Regions from separate parts of the Bradyrhizobium sp. SZCCHNS1022 genome, predicted to be linked through region 2. Evidence: predicted binding sites of a transcription regulator. Region 2 holds the regulator's gene; each other region holds the start of a gene.
What was found. The regulator LexA, encoded in region 2, represses DNA repair genes until DNA is damaged. The targets are predictions, from matches to a motif close to TGTTCNNNNTGTGTTCNG.

Region 1 (5,794 bases), 700 kb from region 2:
ACGGGCGGATCGCATGACCGCCGCTACGTATGTACCTATGGAAGGCGTAGCTGCCGGTCATCTCGGCGGGCACGCCTCAAGCTACGACGCCCGATGGGGCCTGGGGCGCCGCAGGTGGTTTGCCCGACAGGCGCGTTTCGAAATCTTGAGATCGTAACTCCTCCGTCGCGGGCCTCATCGGCGTTGCGCGGGAAGACTTATTTCGACAACCGTATCAACGCGGTCGCGCCAATTGCGTCCTCAGCGTCAAATATTTCTCTTTCGCTTTTTCAGAAATCATGTTTTCATCTGCGCATCCCGCCTCGCGCGAGGGGCGTACGCGTCGTCACGATACGTAGAGGCGGGCTGCGATGGACGGTGTTGCGTCAGGCGCATCTGCGCAAGACGACTGACGCAGCAGCGGACGGCGAAATCGTGTGGTCCTGACACCCCGACGCTGGTGTCCCGCGCAACGCGCCTCGGTGCGTTGTCGCGCATGGTGGCCAGAAAGCCCGGTGCACCAGGGAGATCACGTATAAGCCGTAAAGCCATCGCGCAGGGAATGCCGGCTGATCCGGCTGATCCTGTGGTGACTGCCGCCTGCTTTTCTTGTTGCAGGCGGGCCATGGGTGAGGCCTTCACCCGGCATTCCCTGCGCCCTCCGTCTCGGACGGAAGGTTTCATGGATTCACCTCGGACGCCGACGGCGCCGCGAGAGCGGTTTTGTTTGCCTGCAATTGAATGAGACGCCTCGGATGCACGCCTGCCCTGGCCCGCTGAAAGCCACGTCAATATCGCCGGTTGCGATGAGTTGGCACGGATTGATGCAGATCAACGCATCATCCGCCTGCGGCCTATTGGGTCCGATCTGGACCGACCGGGAAGAGACGTGATGACAGCGACCGACGCGACCAGCAATGCCGCAATTCCCGAAGCCACGCCCTATGAACTGATCGGCGGCGAGGCCGTCGTGCGGCGGCTGGCCAATCGTTTTTACGAGATCATGGACAGCAGTCCCGACGCCGGCCGAATCCGCGCCATGCATGGCGAGGACCTCGGCCCGATCAAGCAGATGCTGTTCGAATTCTTGAGCGGCTGGCTCGGCGGTCCCCCGCTCTATTTCGATCGGACCCCGCACCGTTGCATCATGTCGGCGCATCGGCCTTATCCGATCGGTGAGGCCGAGCGCGACGAATGGATGATGTGCATGCGGGCTGCGATGGCTGATTGCGAACTGCCGGCAGAGATGCGCGCGCTGCTCGACCAGGCCTTCCTGCGCATGGCCAACGTGATGCGAAGCCGCTGACCGGCCGACGGTGACGGGCTACTCCACCTTCTGTGCCTCGCGCGCCAAGCGTTCGGCCCTGAGCCGCTCGCGGTTGGCATTAAACGCCCGTTGGGCCTCCTGATGTTCGCGCATGGCCTGCTCGGCATCGGCCCTGCGCGCCGCATCGCGGGCGCGGCGTTCTTCGGGCGTCAGGATCCGTGGCGGACGGATTGGGGTCTTGTCTGACATGAACTCTCAACGCCGGTCGGGCCCAGATGTTCCGGAGCGGAGGCCAATTTGCGCCTCGGATGCTGACAAATCGGGCACCATAGCCGCAAGCGGCACGCGGACACTTGACGGCGGGGGTCACAAGCCTGACAAATTCATGCGCCCAATTGTCACAGCGGAGGTGGCGCGTGAGACATGTCGACGCCGTAGTGATGTTCGTCAGCCTGTGGCTCCTGGCCTCGATGCTCCTCGATGCCCTGACGCCGCCCGAGCTGAACGTCTATATGATCGGCCCGGCCCTGGCGCCGGCCATTTTCGTCACGGCTGTGCTGTACTGGCTGCGGATCCCGGCGCTCGACTTCGCCGTGGTGTTCGCGACCGTCTGGATGGCGTCCGAGATGGTGCTCGAAATGATCACGCCGAAACCGCTCTCGCCGTTCTTCGCCTTGATCGCGGCCGCGCCGCTGCTGGTGGTCGGTTCGGTCTTCAATTTTCAGTGCTGGTATCGCTCCAAACGCCCGACGCGCCCGGTTCTGTCGCCATCGATCTCCGGCCTTTCCTCGCCGGGCCAGGTCTCCAAGCGGGCCCATCAGGTCTGATCCTGCTGCGGCTTGCAAGCCTTCCAATCACCGGCGCTACTAATCTAATTGTCCCGCTTCGGAAACAGACGGTCGCAGATGTAGCGCGAAGTCGGGGTCAGGCGGACGCCACGCGGCTTTTGCCATTCGGCGCGATCGAGCTCCCTGGTATCACCGATCTCGAGCCGGCCCTTGGCATACTTGGCGATGAAGATGGCATCGCTCATCCTCCGCCCGGACCGCTTGTTCTTGGCCGTGACCTCCTTCCAGAGCCTGAGACGGCCAAGCTTGAGCTTGGGCAGCTCCTCCTTGATCTCGCGCTTGAGACAGGCCTTGTCCGTCTCGCGAGGTCGCTTGCGGCCGCCGGGAAACATCCACAGACCGTCGACTCGCCGCCGAACCAGGAGAACCTTGCCGCGTCTGACCGCAACGAGCTTGGATGCCTTCGCCATTTCTACTTCGCACTTCCTCCTGATCAAAAGTGGATAGTAGTCTTCCAGGTTTCAAAGAGTCGCGCGATCCGTAACTGTCCGTATCGGCGGCGTCTCTGTATAGCGAGTATATCGACGCAAGAACATATCGGGAACAATCGGTCGTCGGAGCCGTTCGGGCCCTGATACAATTAGAGAACTATATGGCTGACAATATGAAGAAAGACCCTGACGATTGGGTTTCAGGGCGCGACCCAATGACCGGCGCCCAGGCGCCCTATATGAAAACTCAAAGCGAGCAGGCGCACGCGCCAGACCCGAGTGGGAAGCAACTGACCAAGGCGAAAGCATCGGAGTTGATCGATCGGTTGCGTGAGCAAGCCGGCATCGACAAATGACGCAATGCTCCGCGGTCCAAAATTGACGGTCACCCTGATGCCTGATTTTCGTCCGAGCCCCGCGCTGATCAGGCAGAACGCATGACCGCCAAATGCAATGAGATCCGCCTCTGGCTGATGGAAGTCGATGCTGCTCCGCCAGCACTGCTGGCCCATTGGCGCGCTTGCCTGAACGCGCAGGAGCTGGCGCGCGCCGACCGGTTCTACTTCGACGCCGACCGTGAGATCTACCTCGCCGCGCATTGGCTGCTCCGGCAGGCGCTGAGCCACGCGGCTCCGTTGGCGCCGGAGGCTTGGCAGTTCGCGAGCGAGCAATTTGGCAAGCCGCGCATCGCGCCGGGGCTCGGATATGGGAGCCTCAAGTTCAATCTGTCGCACACCAGGGGATTTGTCGCCTGCGCCGTCGGCTATGACGCCGAGATCGGGGTGGACGTGGAACGGATTGCGCCCAAGCACGCCAGCCTCGACATCGCCGAGCGCTATTTCAGCGCAAGCGAAGTTGCCCTCATGCGGGCTGCTCCCGCCGCGGACCGGGCGATGATCTTCTTCCGTCTCTGGACGTTGAAGGAGGCGCTGATCAAGGCGACCGGCGAGGGTCTGTCGCGCGCACTCGACAGCTTCTCGTTTGCTTTCGCGCCGACCGCGATCACCTTTCAGCCGTCCGATCCAAGCGAGGCGGCCAGATGGATGTTCCTGGAGGATCGGCCGACTCCACATCACGCGCTCGCGTTGGCGATTCGGTCCGGCACAGCCGGCAGGGCCATCCCAGTTTCCCGTGTATCTGTCGAGCCCGGCGAGATGAACGTCCTTGATCGGAGCGCTCGATGAGGGGCGAAAATGTCGCGAATCACCGCTGCGTTGTTTACTCTTGGAACGACCGAGGAGTTCAGCATGGTTGCGGACAGTGACAGCAGGATCGCCTGGCATCGCGCACAGCTCAAGAAGAATCGTGCGGCGTTGAGGCAGATCGAAACCGCACGCTTCACGATCGGTGAGAGCTCGGATGCCAAGGCGCTCGAACGGGCCAAGCGGCAGTTTTCGGACCTTCAAGCCAAAATCCGTGAATCCGAACAGGTGCTCGCCCAGCACGAACGCCAGACCCGACGGCCGCTCGGCACAGATCTGCGCAGCCTGTCGCGCGTGTCCTGGCGCGATTGGACCGGCAACGGGCAACGCTAATCCGCTTCGCTGAGGTGCCGGCGTCGCAGCCGCTCTTCGCTGCGCGCCAACGCGGCGAAATCGAGCTGTCCCTGTTCGAGCGCCCGTCGCGCGCAGCCGAAGATGCGGTAGAATTGCGCGCCGTCATAAGCGACGAGCAAGAGGTCGGCCCCGCCGTTCAGCGCTTCGACCACGGCCTTGCAGACGTCGCCGCCATAGATGGCGCCCATGACGAGATCGTCGGTGATGATGATACCGTTATAGTTCCAGCTCTGCCGGATCAGACCATCGAGCACCGCCTTCGAATGCGACGCCGGCCGCTTCGGGTCGAGGGCCTCGAGCTTGACGTGGCCGACCATCAGCACGGCTTGCGTCTCCTTGAGAACCTCGCGGAACGGGCGCCAATCCGAAGCCGCGAGCTCAGCAACCGGCGTCTGCAGCTGTGCTGCAAAATGGTGTGTATCGGCCGTCACCCGCCCAAGGCCCGGGAAATGCTTCACGGCAGCACCAACCCCGCTGGCCGCAAGCCCGTGGATGTAGCTGGTCGCGATCTCGCTGACGACGGCGGGATCACTGGCGATCGCGCGCTGGCCGATCAGGGTGTTGAAGTCGAAACGAATATGCTGCCGGTCCGGACGAAGATCGAGCACCGGGGCCAGGTTGAGCGTGACGCCGACATCCGCCAGCGCAGCGCCTTGGCGGCGGCCGACCGCCTCGGCCTCACGGCGGCGCCGCTCCGGCGCGAGATCGGCGAGCGAGGACAGCGCGTCCTCGTGCGGCAATGGCGGCGACAGGTGCGCAACGATACCGCCCTCCTGATCAGCAGTCACGATGAGGCGCGGCAAGCCTGCGCCGGCGCGCCTCGCCTGCAGCGCCGCGATCTCGGCCTTCAGTTCGGCAGCCGTCCGCCCGCTTGCGTTGTGACGGGTCACATAGACGCCGCCAATCAGTCCTCGCTCGGCCAGCACCGCGGCTTCCTCCGGCGCGGCATAGCCGACCACGAAATGCGCGCCGAGCAGCCGCGCGACCGCAGCATCACTCGTCAGCACCTCGTATTTGCGCCAGGCAAATGACGTCTGCGCAGCGACGAAGGCTATGAGCGGCATACACCAGAGCAGCAGCAGAATCCGGCTCGCGACCCTGCCCTCGCGCCATGCACCGCACCGGAGCAGCAGAATGGGAACGCCGGCGCTCACAACCAGCAGGACCACTTGGCCCGCGCCACGAAGATGGACCAGATAGGGTTCGTTGCTGTTTGCGGCAATGACGACCAGAAGCAGCGCCAGCGGCCAGAGCGCCACGATGCGGAGACGTTTGATCATCGCGTAAATCGGTTTGTCGTTGGACCTGTTGCTCGCCTAGCAGCGCCTTCGCGCACGCACCAGTCGAGAACGGGTGCCTGCACGAAATCTGCAAAACAATCCTGAATGCCTGCAAAACCCCTCCCCGGTCGCTGCACCATCCCGCGTCAAGGTTCATCTCGCCAGCCGACAGCTGGCCGAACGATGACTCATGCGAGGACCACAGATGACAGGTTTTGCCGCGCCGGCCGTGGAGAATACACCGCAACAGAATTTTGCGCTCAAGTTCACGATCGCCATTGGCCTCGCCGCACTCGCCGATGCACTGTTCTATGATCAACGGATCGGACTGTCGTTGACCGTCTTTACGATCGCACTGGTCGCGGCCTCGCTCATTACCAACCGGGCCCAGCTCGATCGAAAGCGCGCAGTCGCGGCGAGCATCATCTTCGTT
Region 2 (5,794 bases):
CTGCTGCGCACGCCGCTGCGTTGGAGCGGCGCGGGTCTGCTTGCGGCTTCGATTCTCTGGGCGCTGATGACGCCGCAGCCGGACATGCTGATCTCCGCCGATGGCCGCAACGTCGCGGTGCGCGGCCGCGAGGGCCGGCTGCATCTCATCCGGACGGGTAAGGACGCCTTCCTTGCTCAGGAATGGCTCGCCGCCGATGCCGATGCGCGAACGCCGGCCGATAGCTCGCTCGGCGACGGCGTGTCCTGCGATGACGCCGGCTGCGTGGTGCCGCTTGCCGATGGCCGCTTCGTCTCGCTCGCGCTGCGCGCCGAGGCCCTGGAGGACGATTGCGCGCGGGCCGCACTGGTCGTGACAGTCAGGCAAGCGCCGCCCGATTGCACGGCCTTAGTGGTAGATCGCGACCGGCTGCAGCATCAGGGTGGACTGGCCCTCACGCGGCGCGGCGACGGCTTTGCGGTCGAGGCCGTCCGGCCCAACGGCACGCAGCGGCCGTGGTGGCCGGCTGCTCCCGATGCGGGCGATTTCCAGGCAACGCTGGCGCCGCGCTCGCCGGCGCCAAGATCCCAGGACGCGACGCCGCCGGAGGCGGAGCAGGGGGCGGTGGATTAGCAATCCGGCAGTTCGAACGTGCCGAGATGATATTCGGATGCGTCGTCGTCCTCGTCGCCATCCGACGGGCTTCGCGATGGCGGTGGAAGCTCCACCAGGGTGAACAGCGCATCGGGATGTTGCTGCCAGACCGCGATATCGTCGGCCGTCACGGTCAGCCATCCGAACGTGAATATGTAACGACCGGGCTCAGTGATGCGCCCGGCCTTTTGCCAATTGATCTTGTTGACCACGGGCCATTCTCCCCCCGGCGAACCATAACTTCCGCCGAGGGCCGAATGTTCCCATTTGTCTTCGCATCCGTTGCGCTTCTCAGTTCAGGTGATCGAGATCCGCCGCACCGGCGTCGTTTCGCTGCTGCTCGAAGCCTCGGTGCCCAGCGGCCTGCGCTCGGCCGGCTGCTTGGTCGCGGGCAATTGCAGCACGGTGACGCGTTGTCCCTCGCAGAGCTGGGTCACCAGCACATGCCGACCATCTGCGAACTCGATCGCATCATGGTGGCGATCGGGCACATGCTTCTCGATCGTGTTGAACTTGGCCACGCGGTCGCGGATCGTGCGGGTCCAGATCCAGCGGCTGTCGTAGCGAACGTCGTCGGCAAACGCCAATTCCGTCCCGGGCAGCATACACACGGCGACATTCGGCTCGCTCTCGGAGGCGAAGCCGCGGGTCGAGGTTCCGCGGAACGTCGTCGAGATCAGCGTTTCCCCGACTTTCGCCGGGCGGGACGCAACAGCATGCAGGCTATAGTCACACATCGGATCGCTCCTCGTTCGAGATAGCAACCCACGCTCCCCCCGGACAGGCGCAGGCCTCTATCAGAGTGGACATCAGGAACGATGTTAGCGCGTGCTTGACGGCAATTCTGCGCTGATCTGCACCCCGTACGGCGCTTCGCGATCACAAGCGTTTGAGCGTGTTGCATCGCGATCGAAGTGCAATCATCATCAGCGCCGTCGGAAGAGACCTCCAACGCGTCAGATCAAATTGCGCGCGATCCAGTTCGCGCGCGTGACGATCAGTACTTGCGGTACAGCCCGATCAGCTTGCCCTGGATCTTGACGCGGTTGGGCGGCAGGATGCGGACTTCATAAGCGGTGTTGGCCGGCTCCAGTGCGATCGAGGCGCCGCGCCGGCGGAAACGTTTCAAGGTGGCTTCCTCATCGTCGATCAGCGCGACGACGATGTCGCCGGTGTCGGCGGAGTCGTTGCGCTGGATCAGCGCCATGTCGCCATCGAGGATGCCGGCATCGACCATCGAGTCGCCGCGGACTTCCAGCGCATAATGCTCGCCGGAGCCGAGCATGTCGGCCGGGACGCTGATGGTGTGGCTGCGCGTCTGCAGCGCCTCGATCGGCGTGCCCGCAGCGATGCGGCCCATCACCGGGACGGCGACGGGACGATCGCCCTCGTCGATCGCCGGCGTGCTGGTGCGCACCTTGCCGAGATTACCTTCGATGACAGACGGCGTGAAGCCACGCCGGTTGTTCGCCGCCTGGGACAGTTCGGGCAGCTTGATCACCTCGATGGCGCGCGCGCGATTGGGCAGGCGGCGGATGAAGCCGCGCTCTTCCAGCGCGGTGATCAGACGATGGATGCCCGACTTCGAGCGCAGATCGAGTGCGTCCTTCATCTCATCGAAGGAGGGCGGCACGCCAGCTTCCCTCAGACGTTCGTTGATGAACCGCAGAAGTTCGTACTGTTTGCGCGTCAGCATCTCGACCAGATCCCCAGGTTGATGTGTCGTTCTCGCCCGAGACGTTCTTGTTCAAGACGCTCTCGTTCAAGACGTTCTCGTTTGAAGCGTTCTCGTTCGAAACGTCCTCAGTTCGCGGCGCCCGCAACATCTTCGAAACAAATCATGAACGGACACTATCTGTTCGATATGTGTTCTGCAATCATTAATTTGCAATGAAGGTGGTGCGCAAGATGCCTGCTCGATGCCCGCAAAATAGCTGCGAGATCCCTGGCGGTATATTTGGCAGCTGCACCCTGTTTAGTCTGGCAGCCTCAGAATCTCGCAGACGGAGCCGGCACTTGCCGCGGGCGCAAAAGCCGGGCGGATCACCAGGGCCTGCGATAGCGCGAGGTTGCCGAGCAGCGAGGAATCCTGATGCGTCACCGGCGTTGCGACCAGCGCGCCGTCGGCGCGCACCTCGAGCCGCGCGCGCAGATAGTCCTCGCGGACGTCGTTGGCGGCGAGGTCGCGGCCGAGCAGCGCAGTCTCGCGGGCAGGGTGGATTTGAGCCAAGCCCACGAGCTTCCGAATCAGCGGCACCAGAAACAACAGGCTGCAGACATAGGAGGAGACGGGATTGCCGGGCAGGCCGATCACGCGCATCTGGCCCAACCGTCCATGCATCATCGGTTTGCCCGGGCGCATCGCGATCTTCCAGAACGCCATGTCCACGCCCTCGGCGTCCAGCGCCTGCTTGACCAGATCATGATCGCCGACCGAGGCGCCGCCGGTCGTGATCAGGATGTCGGCTTTCGCCTCGCGCGCGCGGCGGATGCCTGCGACCGTCGAGTCCAGCGTGTCGGCGGCGATGCCGAGGTCGATGGGATCTGCGCCCTCGGCGCGCGCCAGGGCGCGCAGCGCGTAGCCGTTGGAATAGACGATCTGGCCGGGACCGGGATTCGACCCCGGCATCACCAGCTCGTCGCCGGTGGCAAGCAGCGCTACCTTGGGGCGGCGGTGCACCGGGAGCTCGGGATAGTTCATGCTGGCGGCGAGCGACAGGTCGCGATCGCTCAGGCGTCGGCCGGCTTTGAGCAGCACGTCGCCTTCGTGGAAATCCGCGCCGGCCGGGCGAATATGCCGGCCCTTCCTGGCCGCTTCGGTGATGGTGACGTGGTCGCCATCCGCGATCGTGTCCTCCTGGATCACGATGGCGTCGGCGCCGTCGGGAACGACGCCGCCGGTGAAGATGCGCGCGGCCTCGCCGGGCCCGAGCGTGCGATCGAACGGCCGGCCGGCCGCGATCTCGCCGATGACCTTGAGCGTGGCGCGGGCGCGGTCGGCATCCGCGGCGCGGACCGCATAGCCGTCCATCGCCGACATCGGCTGCGGCGGCTGGGTCCGCAGCGCCGCGACGTCCCGCGCCAGCACCCGGTGATAGGCCTGGTCCAGCGCGACCTTTTCCTCCGGCAGCGGCGCGGCGCCGTCGAGCACCAAGGCCAAGGCATCAGAGACCGGCATCAGGGCCATGAAGAGTTCCTTCCGAACAGGCCGGCGCAGCGCCGACCGATTCCGCCTTCTAATCGAAGCTTCGATGCAAGGCCAAGCGCTTCGGCGGCAGGGCCGTCAGGACAGTCGATCGGTGGCCGCCCAGATACGCCGCTGCTTCGCCCTCCAGGTATCGTCAGACGTTGTCTGCAGATGCTCACTCACAGTCGCGCGAGAAACTCCGTGAGCAGGACGGTCACCTCGGCTGGCCGCTCCAGGCTCGGCAGGTGCGCCGTGCCGGTCAATTCGCGTCCCGATCCGTTCGGCATCGTCGCTGCCATCAGGCGGCTTCGCTCTTGAATATGAGGGAAATCAAGGTCGCCCCAGATCACGAGCGAGGGCGAGGAGATTTCGCCGAGGCACGGGAAGGCGGGCGTCGCATCGAGGTTCGCACCGATCGGCGGCGACCGCAGCGCAATGGCATTCTTGTCGATGAACAGCCGGCGCAGCTCACCGGCAACGCGGCCTTCGGCTTGGAGTGGACCGTCCAGCCACATGTGGGCCTTGATCGCGCAGACTCGATCCCAATCGCAGGCCGCCTCGGCTTCCGCAAGCTGTGTCATCAGATCCGCGATTGCGGGTAGATAGACCGGTTCGGGCGCGCCGCTGACCGATGGCGCGACCAGCACCAGCGCCCGGACGTGGGATGGATAACGAAGCGCGAAGTCGAGCGCGATTCGTCCGCCTTGTGAGCAGGCGACAAGGATCGCAGGCGTGCCGCTTGCGACGGTGTCTATCACCGCCAGCAAATCCGCCACTTGAGAATGGCCTTCCTTCTCCGCGGCAGTCCCGCCAAAGCCGCGACGGTCATAGGCGATCGCCATATGCGTCGCACTGATGGCATCCACTTGCGCGCGCCACATCATGCGGTCGAAAACCGCAGCATGCAGAAAGACGACCGGTTGGCCGTGACCGACGACATCGGTAGCAAGCCGCGCGCGGCCTGTGATGATTTGACGGGGTGCGCTCATCGACTTCGATCCTGGAAGTGCGGCTGTGCAGTCGCCGATGCTAAGCGGGCGCGCCATGGCGGCGATGGTAGCCGCTCGGCGCTGGCCACGTCCAGCTGGCAAGCGTTGATCGATCCGGCTCGAAGATCTCGATCTTGAGCGGATAGCACGCGGCGGCATCGCTCGAATGGGTCGCGCTGCAATCGCCGCCGGGACAGGCCGACAGCGCGCCGAGCAGATCGATCTCGGCGAAGAACTCGATGAAGTCGCCGGGACGGACCGGGCTCGCCTTCATGAAATATTGCTGCGTATCCTTGGTGAAGCCGGTGCACATGAAGACGTTGAGCACGTCGTGCACGTGGTGCTCGACCGTATCGGGCTCGGACTTCAATTCGGCGCCGAGCGCGCGCGCCAGGTTGGAATGGCAGCAGAAGTCGTAAACGCGGCCGTTCAACCGCAGGTTGGTGTAGGGATCGCAGCGTGTGCCGATGACGTCGTGCACACCGGCGCCATCCGCATCCCAGCCGTACCAGCCGAGCGTGTCATGGCTGATGGTCGCCATCGGCCTCAGATAAGGCATGCTGCTCCAGAGCCGGTCGCCGGTGCTGACATGCGTGGCGTGCAGCGCGCGGGTCTTGCCGCTGAAGAAGCGCTCGGCGAGATCGTCGGCGTTCCAGAGATTGAGATCGCCGACCTGCGGGCCGTCGATGCTGACGATGCGGAAGAACCGCCCGCGCGTGACGCGAAACGTCCGCGCATCGCGCGGCGGCACCACGATCTCACCGGTCTTGACCAGTGTCTTGCGCGTGGCTTCCAGCACGGCCATGTCGGGCCGCGGCATCGACCCGGCAGGATAGACGATCGTCGGCCTTGCCGAACGGCGTGCGGCTGCGTCGGCGGGCTCGGGTGGGACGTTTGGCGGCATCGTTCGCACTCGCTCAATGCAGGGAGACAGCGTGATGACTGATAGCCCGTGATCGAGGCTCGGTGAATTACAAGAGCAATT
Region 3 (5,794 bases), on a different contig from region 2:
GGAGAAGCCCAGGAACAGCACCACCAGCACGCGGGGCTGCAGGTAGACGGCGATGCTCTCGCGCCAGGTGGGGGCGGGGGCATCGACCTCGTGCGAGCCGTTATCGGCGCTGATGTCGGATGCGGCGTCGGGTGCGGTCATGGAAGGCGTGTAGCAGATTTAGTCGCCTCCACCAAAACACTCGTCGTCGCCCGGCTTGACCGGGCGCCCCCGTATTCCAGAGGCAGTAATTATAGAGCTCCGGCAATTTGCGGATAGAGGTCAATCCAGTTCGGGTTTTCTCTTTCGATCAGAGAAGTTTCCAATCGTGTGGCCACTTCTTCAGTCGTTTTTCGCGCCGGATCGCTGGTTCAACCTGATCGAAGACTTCGAAATAAACGAGGCGAGCAACGTCGTATCGCTTAGTGAAGCCGTCGGCCACTTTCATCCCATGTTCCGCAACCCGCCGCATCAGATCGTTGGTGACACCAATATACAGTGTGCCGCCGATACGGTTTGCGAGAATGTAAACGTAGAAGCTGCGTGCGCCCATCTACGGTCTCTGGGATACTGGATCGCCCGGTCAAGCCGGGCGATGACGACTTTTGCTGAGTAGGCTTCGTCCCCCAAATGCAGCAAGCCAACTCACTCTCCCGCCTGCATCCGGCCTGAGAGAGGGAACAAGTCCGGCGCCGCGGCCGGGGTGATCCGCGGGGAATCGACTGATGCGTCGGGCTTGCTGAAATCGAGCTCCTCGATGCGGCCGGCGCGCTTCTCGATCTTGTCGGCGGAGATCAGGATCTGCCTGACATCCTCGTTCACGTCACCGAAATGCTTCTGCAGCTTGAGCACGCGCTCGCGCAGACGACCGAGATCGTCGCCGAGGTGCATGACCTCGTTGCGGATCTGGTCGGCGGCGTCGCGGATGCGCGCGTCCTTCATGATCTGCTGCATTACCTGGATCGCGAGCATCAGCAGCGACGGCGATACCAGCACGATTCGGGCGCGATAGGCCTTCTGGATCACGTCGTCGAAGCCGTCATGGATCTCCGCATAGACCGATTCCGAGGGGACGAACATCAGCGCGGTGTCCTGGGTCTCGCCGGTGATCAGGTATTTCTCGGCGATGTCGTTGACGTGCTTGAGCACGTCGGCACGCAGCCGCTGGCAGGCGAATCGCTTCTCCTCGTCGCTGCGCGCATCATGCAGTGCGGTGACGGCTTCCAGCGGAAATTTCGCATCGATGCACAGCGGACGCTGATCGGGCAGGAATACGACGCAGTCCGGCCGTTTCCCGCTGGTCAGCGTGTATTGGAATGCGTAGCTGCCTTTCGGCAGTCCATCCTGGACGATCGCCTCCATTCGCGCCTGGCCGAAGGCGCCGCGCGCCTGCTTGTTGGCGAGCACGTCGCGCAAGGTCGTGACCTGTGTTGTCAGCTCGGTCAGGTCCTTGTGCGCGTTGTCGATGATGCCGAGCCGCTCGTGCAGCACGCGCAAGGAATCCATCGTGTGGCGCGTCGTCTGCTCCATCGACTGGCCGACGCGATGCGTCACCGAATCCAGCCGCTCGTTGACGGCGCGCGCGAGCTCCGCCTGGCGGCCGGCGAGCACCTGCGTCATCGCATCGACGCGGCCGGAGGCCTCGTTCTGAACCCGCAGCATTTCGGACAGGCGCAGCTCCAGCTCGTCGGCGCGCATGGCCTGCATCATTGCAAGCGCTGCGCCGCGCCGCCCGGACCGGGCCACCGCCACCGTGATGGCAACAAGGAGCAACAGCACTAGCGCGCCGAAGCCGAGCAGTGCGTCAGAGGCCCGGACCGGCAGATCGCCGATCGCGAAGACGACAGGGTTCACGGAGGTCATCGGACCCCTATACCAGATTCCTGAGTAAATAGGAACAAAATAAGAACATTTATGGTTAACCGCGGGTTAAAACTCTTGGTTAACGAGGTTCTAAAAAACACGGTTCGCGATGACTTAAGCGTCGGCGGTTCAGATTGACCGCGTGCCGTCCGGCGCTTAAATCGCCCGCCATGGCCTTACGAGAAATCATCATCCTGCCCGACAAGCAGTTGCGGCTGGTGTCCAAACCTGTCGAAAAGCTGACGCCGGAGATCCGGCAGCTGGTCGACGACATGTTCCAGACCATGTACGACGCGCCCGGGATCGGGCTCGCCGCGATCCAGGTCGCGCAACCCTTGCGCCTCATCACCATGGATCTGTCCAAGCGGGACGAGAATGGCGAGGGCAATCCGGAGCCGCGCGTCTTCATCAACCCGGAGATATTGTCCAGGTCGGACGAAATGTCCGTCTATCAGGAGGGCTGTCTGTCGATCCCCGAATATTACGAGGAGGTCGAGCGGCCCGCGAAGGTGCGGGTCCGTTTCACCGATCTGGACGGCAAGGTGCATGAGGAGGACGCCGAGGGCCTCTATGCCACCTGCATCCAGCATGAGATCGACCACCTCAACGGGGTGCTCTTCATCGACTATTTGTCGAAACTGAAGCGCGACCGCGTCATGAAGAAGTTCGCCAAAGCCGCCAAGCGCGCGGCGGAATGATCGACGTCTCTCTCCGTCATGGCCGGGCAAAAGCGCGAAGCGCGTCTTAGCACGACAAGCCAAGCGACCCCGGCCATCCACGCTGCGGCCTTGAACGACCAAAGACGTGGATGCCCGCGACAAGTGCGGGCGTGACGAGCGCAGGGAGGCTGACCTCGCAAGACGAGATTGCGCCAATGCCCCTTCGCCTGATCTTCATGGGTACGCCGGATTTCGCCGTGCCGACCTTGCGCGAGCTCGCCGCCGACGGCCACGAGATCGCGGCCGTCTATACCCGCGCACCGAAGCCCGGCGGCCGCCGCGGGCTTGCGCTGCAGCCGACACCGGTGGAGCAGGAGGCGCGGCGGCTCGGGATTCCCGTGTTCACGCCGAAGACGCTGAAGACCGAGGCGGCGCTCGCTGAGTTTCGCGCCCACAATGCCGACGCGGCCGTGGTCGTGGCCTATGGCATGATCCTCCCCCAGGCCATCCTCGATGCGCCACGGCTCGGCTGCTACAATCTGCATGCCTCGCTGCTGCCGCGCTGGCGTGGCGCCGCGCCGATCAATCGCGCCATCATGGCAGGCGACGCCGAGAGCGGCGTCATGGTAATGAAGATGGATGCCGGCCTCGACACCGGCGATATCGCGATGGGTGAACGCATTGCGATATCGGATGCGATGACCGCGTCCGATCTGCACGATCAGCTCGCCGCGATCGGCGCCGGTCTGATGGTGCGTGCGATGGCAGCGCTGGCGCATGGCGACCTCACATTGACGAAGCAGCCGGCGGACGGCGTCACTTACGCGGCCAAGATCGACAAGGCGGAAGCGCGGATCGACTGGAACAAGCCGGCGCACGCGGTGCTGCGCCACATCCATGGGCTGTCGCCATTTCCGGGCGCCTGGAGCGAGGTCGAGGTGGACGGCGAAGCGGTTCGCGTCAAGATTCTCCGCTGCGAGCTTGCCTCCGGTTCCGGCGCGGTTCATGCCGATCCTGGCGCGGTGCTCGACGATCACCTGACGATCGCCTGCGGTGAGGGCGCGATCCGCATCATCGAGCTGCAGCGCGCCGGCAAGGCGCCGATGCAGGCTGCGGATTTCCTGCGCGGCACGCCATTGAAGCGCGGTGCCCGCTTTTCCTGAGGCTGTCATACCCCGCGGAAGCGGGGTATCCAGTACGCCGAGACGTCCATTGTCGAACCGAGTGCCGGTGGATACTGGATCGCCCGCCTGCGCGGGCGACGACGGCAACAACAGAACCATATGCCCCGCTACAAGCTCACCATCGAATATGACGGCGCACCGTTCTGCGGCTGGCAGCTGCAGGCGAGCCTGCCCTCCGTGCAGGGCGCGCTGGAGGCGGCGGCGCAGGCGACCTGCGGCGTCGCCACCCGCGTCCACGGCTCGGGACGGACGGATGCCGGCGTTCATGCGACGGGACAGGTCGCGCATTGCGACATCGAAAAGGACTTCCGTCCGGATCGCCTGCGCGATGCGCTGAATGCCCATCTGCGTCCCAACCCGATCGCGGTGCTCTCTGCGGAGATCGTGCCCGACACCTTCGAAGCGCGCTTCTCGGCGCGCAAGCGTCACTACCGCTATCGCATCATGAACCGGCGCGCCAACCTGGCACTTGATGCGGGGCGGGTCTGGCGCGTGCCGCAGCGGCTCGATTCGGACGCGATGCATGAAGCTGCGCAGCGGCTGATCGGCAAGCACGATTTCACCACCTTCCGCGACACCGAGTGCCAGGCCAAGTCGCCCGAGAAGACGCTGGATCAGCTCGACGTCATCAGAGACGGCGATGCCGTGACGGTGCTCACCTCCGCGCGCTCGTTCCTGCACAGCCAGGTGCGCTCGATGGTGGGCTCACTGGTATGGGTCGGGCAGGGGCGGTGGAGTGCGGATGATCTCTCCGCCGCGCTCGCCGCGCGCAGCCGCGCCGCCTGCGGCGTTGTCGCCCCGCCCGAGGGCTTGTATCTGGTGAAGGTGGAGTATTGAGGTAATCCTCACCGGCGGCGCCGAACAGATCGCGCGCGTCGGCTGCAAATGCTTTTCCTTATTGGCTTGCGGTTCTGCATTGCAGGGCCGAGTTTCTTAACTTCAAATTGAAGTCCTCGCAGCTATCCGGGGAGCCTTGGCTCCTCTTCGGCGAGGTCGATCGTGCGCATTCGTCAAGTCTTCCTGCTCTCGCTCCTACTCGGTGCGGTCATCGGTCTGCTCGCAACCATGTGGTTCGCCTGGCAGCAGTTGACGGCGCTCCAGGCTGCCAAGGCAGCAGGCGGTGATGCGCAACTGCTGTCTGCCATGTTGCGGCTGCCGGAGAAGCTGAATCTCGAGCGCGCCATGGTCAATCCACGCCTGGCATCGCCCAACCCTGCGACCGCGGACGAGCTTGCAACGCTGCAGAAGGTCATTCAGGGGTCGGATGATGCGTTCGCCAAGGCCCGCAGTCTCGCGTGGCTGAGCGAAGACACTGCTGCGCTGGATTCGATTCAGCAGAAGCTTCGCGCGGTCCGTGGGGCCGCGCTCGAGGCCGTCGCGCAGCCGAAGGCGGCGCGGTCCGAATCGTTCGTCCGCGATTACGTGCCGCGGATGTTCACGATTCAGGAGACGACGGGCAGCCATGTCGATGTGATCGTTCGCCGGATCAATTCGGCGAACGCGGCGGTCGGCCAGGCGGCCCGTCTCGCCGTGCTCGGCTGGGATTTGCGTGACTGGGCCGGCCGCGCCACCACGACACTCGTCCGGGCCATCGCGACGAAGCAGGCGATGACGGGTGAACCGGCCGAGGCGCTTGCCATGTTCAAGGGGCGCATCGAGCGGATTTGGTCGTCGGCCAAGCTGGCTGCTGCCGAGATTGATCAGAAGCCGATCTTCGTCGCGCTGACCGAGGTCGAGAACGGCTATTGGGCACGCGGTGGCGAGTTCTACACCTCGCAGGTTGCGCCCAATCGCGGCAAGGTGCTCGACCTCGATCCCGATCAGTTCCTGCGTTCGGTGTTCCCGATCCTCGACACGATCCTGCCGCTGCGCGATGCGGCGATCGCGGAGGCTTTGCGCCAGAGCGAAGTGGCGATCGCCGACTCCCAGACCCGTTTCGTCCTGGCGCTGGCCCTGCTGCTGATCAATATCGGGGCGGCCGCACTCGGAACGATCTGGTTCAATGCCCGCGTCATCAAGCCGCTCTCCAATCTGACCGAGCTGATCCGCCGCATCGCAGGCGGCGAGCGCGACGTGCAGATCGCCTATCGCGACCGGACCGACGAAGTC

Region 1: QX071_RS18480 (DUF3072 domain-containing protein) is a predicted target of LexA. The motif match lies at 2,623-2,640, and genes of this name have one in related genera.
Region 3: QX071_RS05495 (DNA recombination protein RmuC) is a predicted target of LexA. The motif match lies at 1,873-1,890, and genes of this name have one in related genera.

The regions. Positions count from the first base shown of each region.
Region 1 covers NZ_JAUETT010000002.1:1,054,520-1,060,313, forward strand. Annotated here, with positions in the region: gene QX071_RS18460 (group II truncated hemoglobin) at 872-1,285, shown strand; gene QX071_RS18465 (hypothetical protein) at 1,304-1,495, opposite strand; gene QX071_RS18470 (hypothetical protein) at 1,687-2,073, shown strand; gene QX071_RS18475 (NUDIX hydrolase) at 2,118-2,504, opposite strand; gene QX071_RS18480 (DUF3072 domain-containing protein) at 2,687-2,881, shown strand; gene QX071_RS18485 (4'-phosphopantetheinyl transferase family protein) at 2,963-3,709, shown strand; gene QX071_RS18490 (hypothetical protein) at 3,773-4,060, shown strand; gene QX071_RS18495 (glycoside hydrolase family 3 N-terminal domain-containing protein) at 4,057-5,361, opposite strand; gene QX071_RS18500 (DUF4173 domain-containing protein) at 5,567-5,794, shown strand, end outside.
Region 2 covers NZ_JAUETT010000002.1:354,112-359,905, forward strand. Annotated here, with positions in the region: gene QX071_RS15150 (ComEC/Rec2 family competence protein) at 1-612, shown strand, start outside; gene QX071_RS15155 (hypothetical protein) at 609-845, opposite strand; gene QX071_RS15160 (hypothetical protein) at 930-1,370, opposite strand; gene lexA (transcriptional repressor LexA) at 1,631-2,329, opposite strand; gene glp (gephyrin-like molybdotransferase Glp) at 2,609-3,820, opposite strand; gene QX071_RS15175 (alpha/beta hydrolase) at 4,000-4,809, opposite strand; gene QX071_RS15180 (urea carboxylase-associated family protein) at 4,850-5,713, opposite strand.
Region 3 covers NZ_JAUETT010000001.1:1,224,357-1,230,150, forward strand. Annotated here, with positions in the region: gene QX071_RS05485 (AmpG family muropeptide MFS transporter) at 1-141, opposite strand, end outside; gene QX071_RS05490 (GIY-YIG nuclease family protein) at 290-532, opposite strand; gene QX071_RS05495 (DNA recombination protein RmuC) at 625-1,833, opposite strand; gene def (peptide deformylase) at 2,013-2,540, shown strand; gene fmt (methionyl-tRNA formyltransferase) at 2,717-3,664, shown strand; gene truA (tRNA pseudouridine(38-40) synthase TruA) at 3,785-4,522, shown strand; gene QX071_RS05515 (methyl-accepting chemotaxis protein) at 4,685-5,794, shown strand, end outside.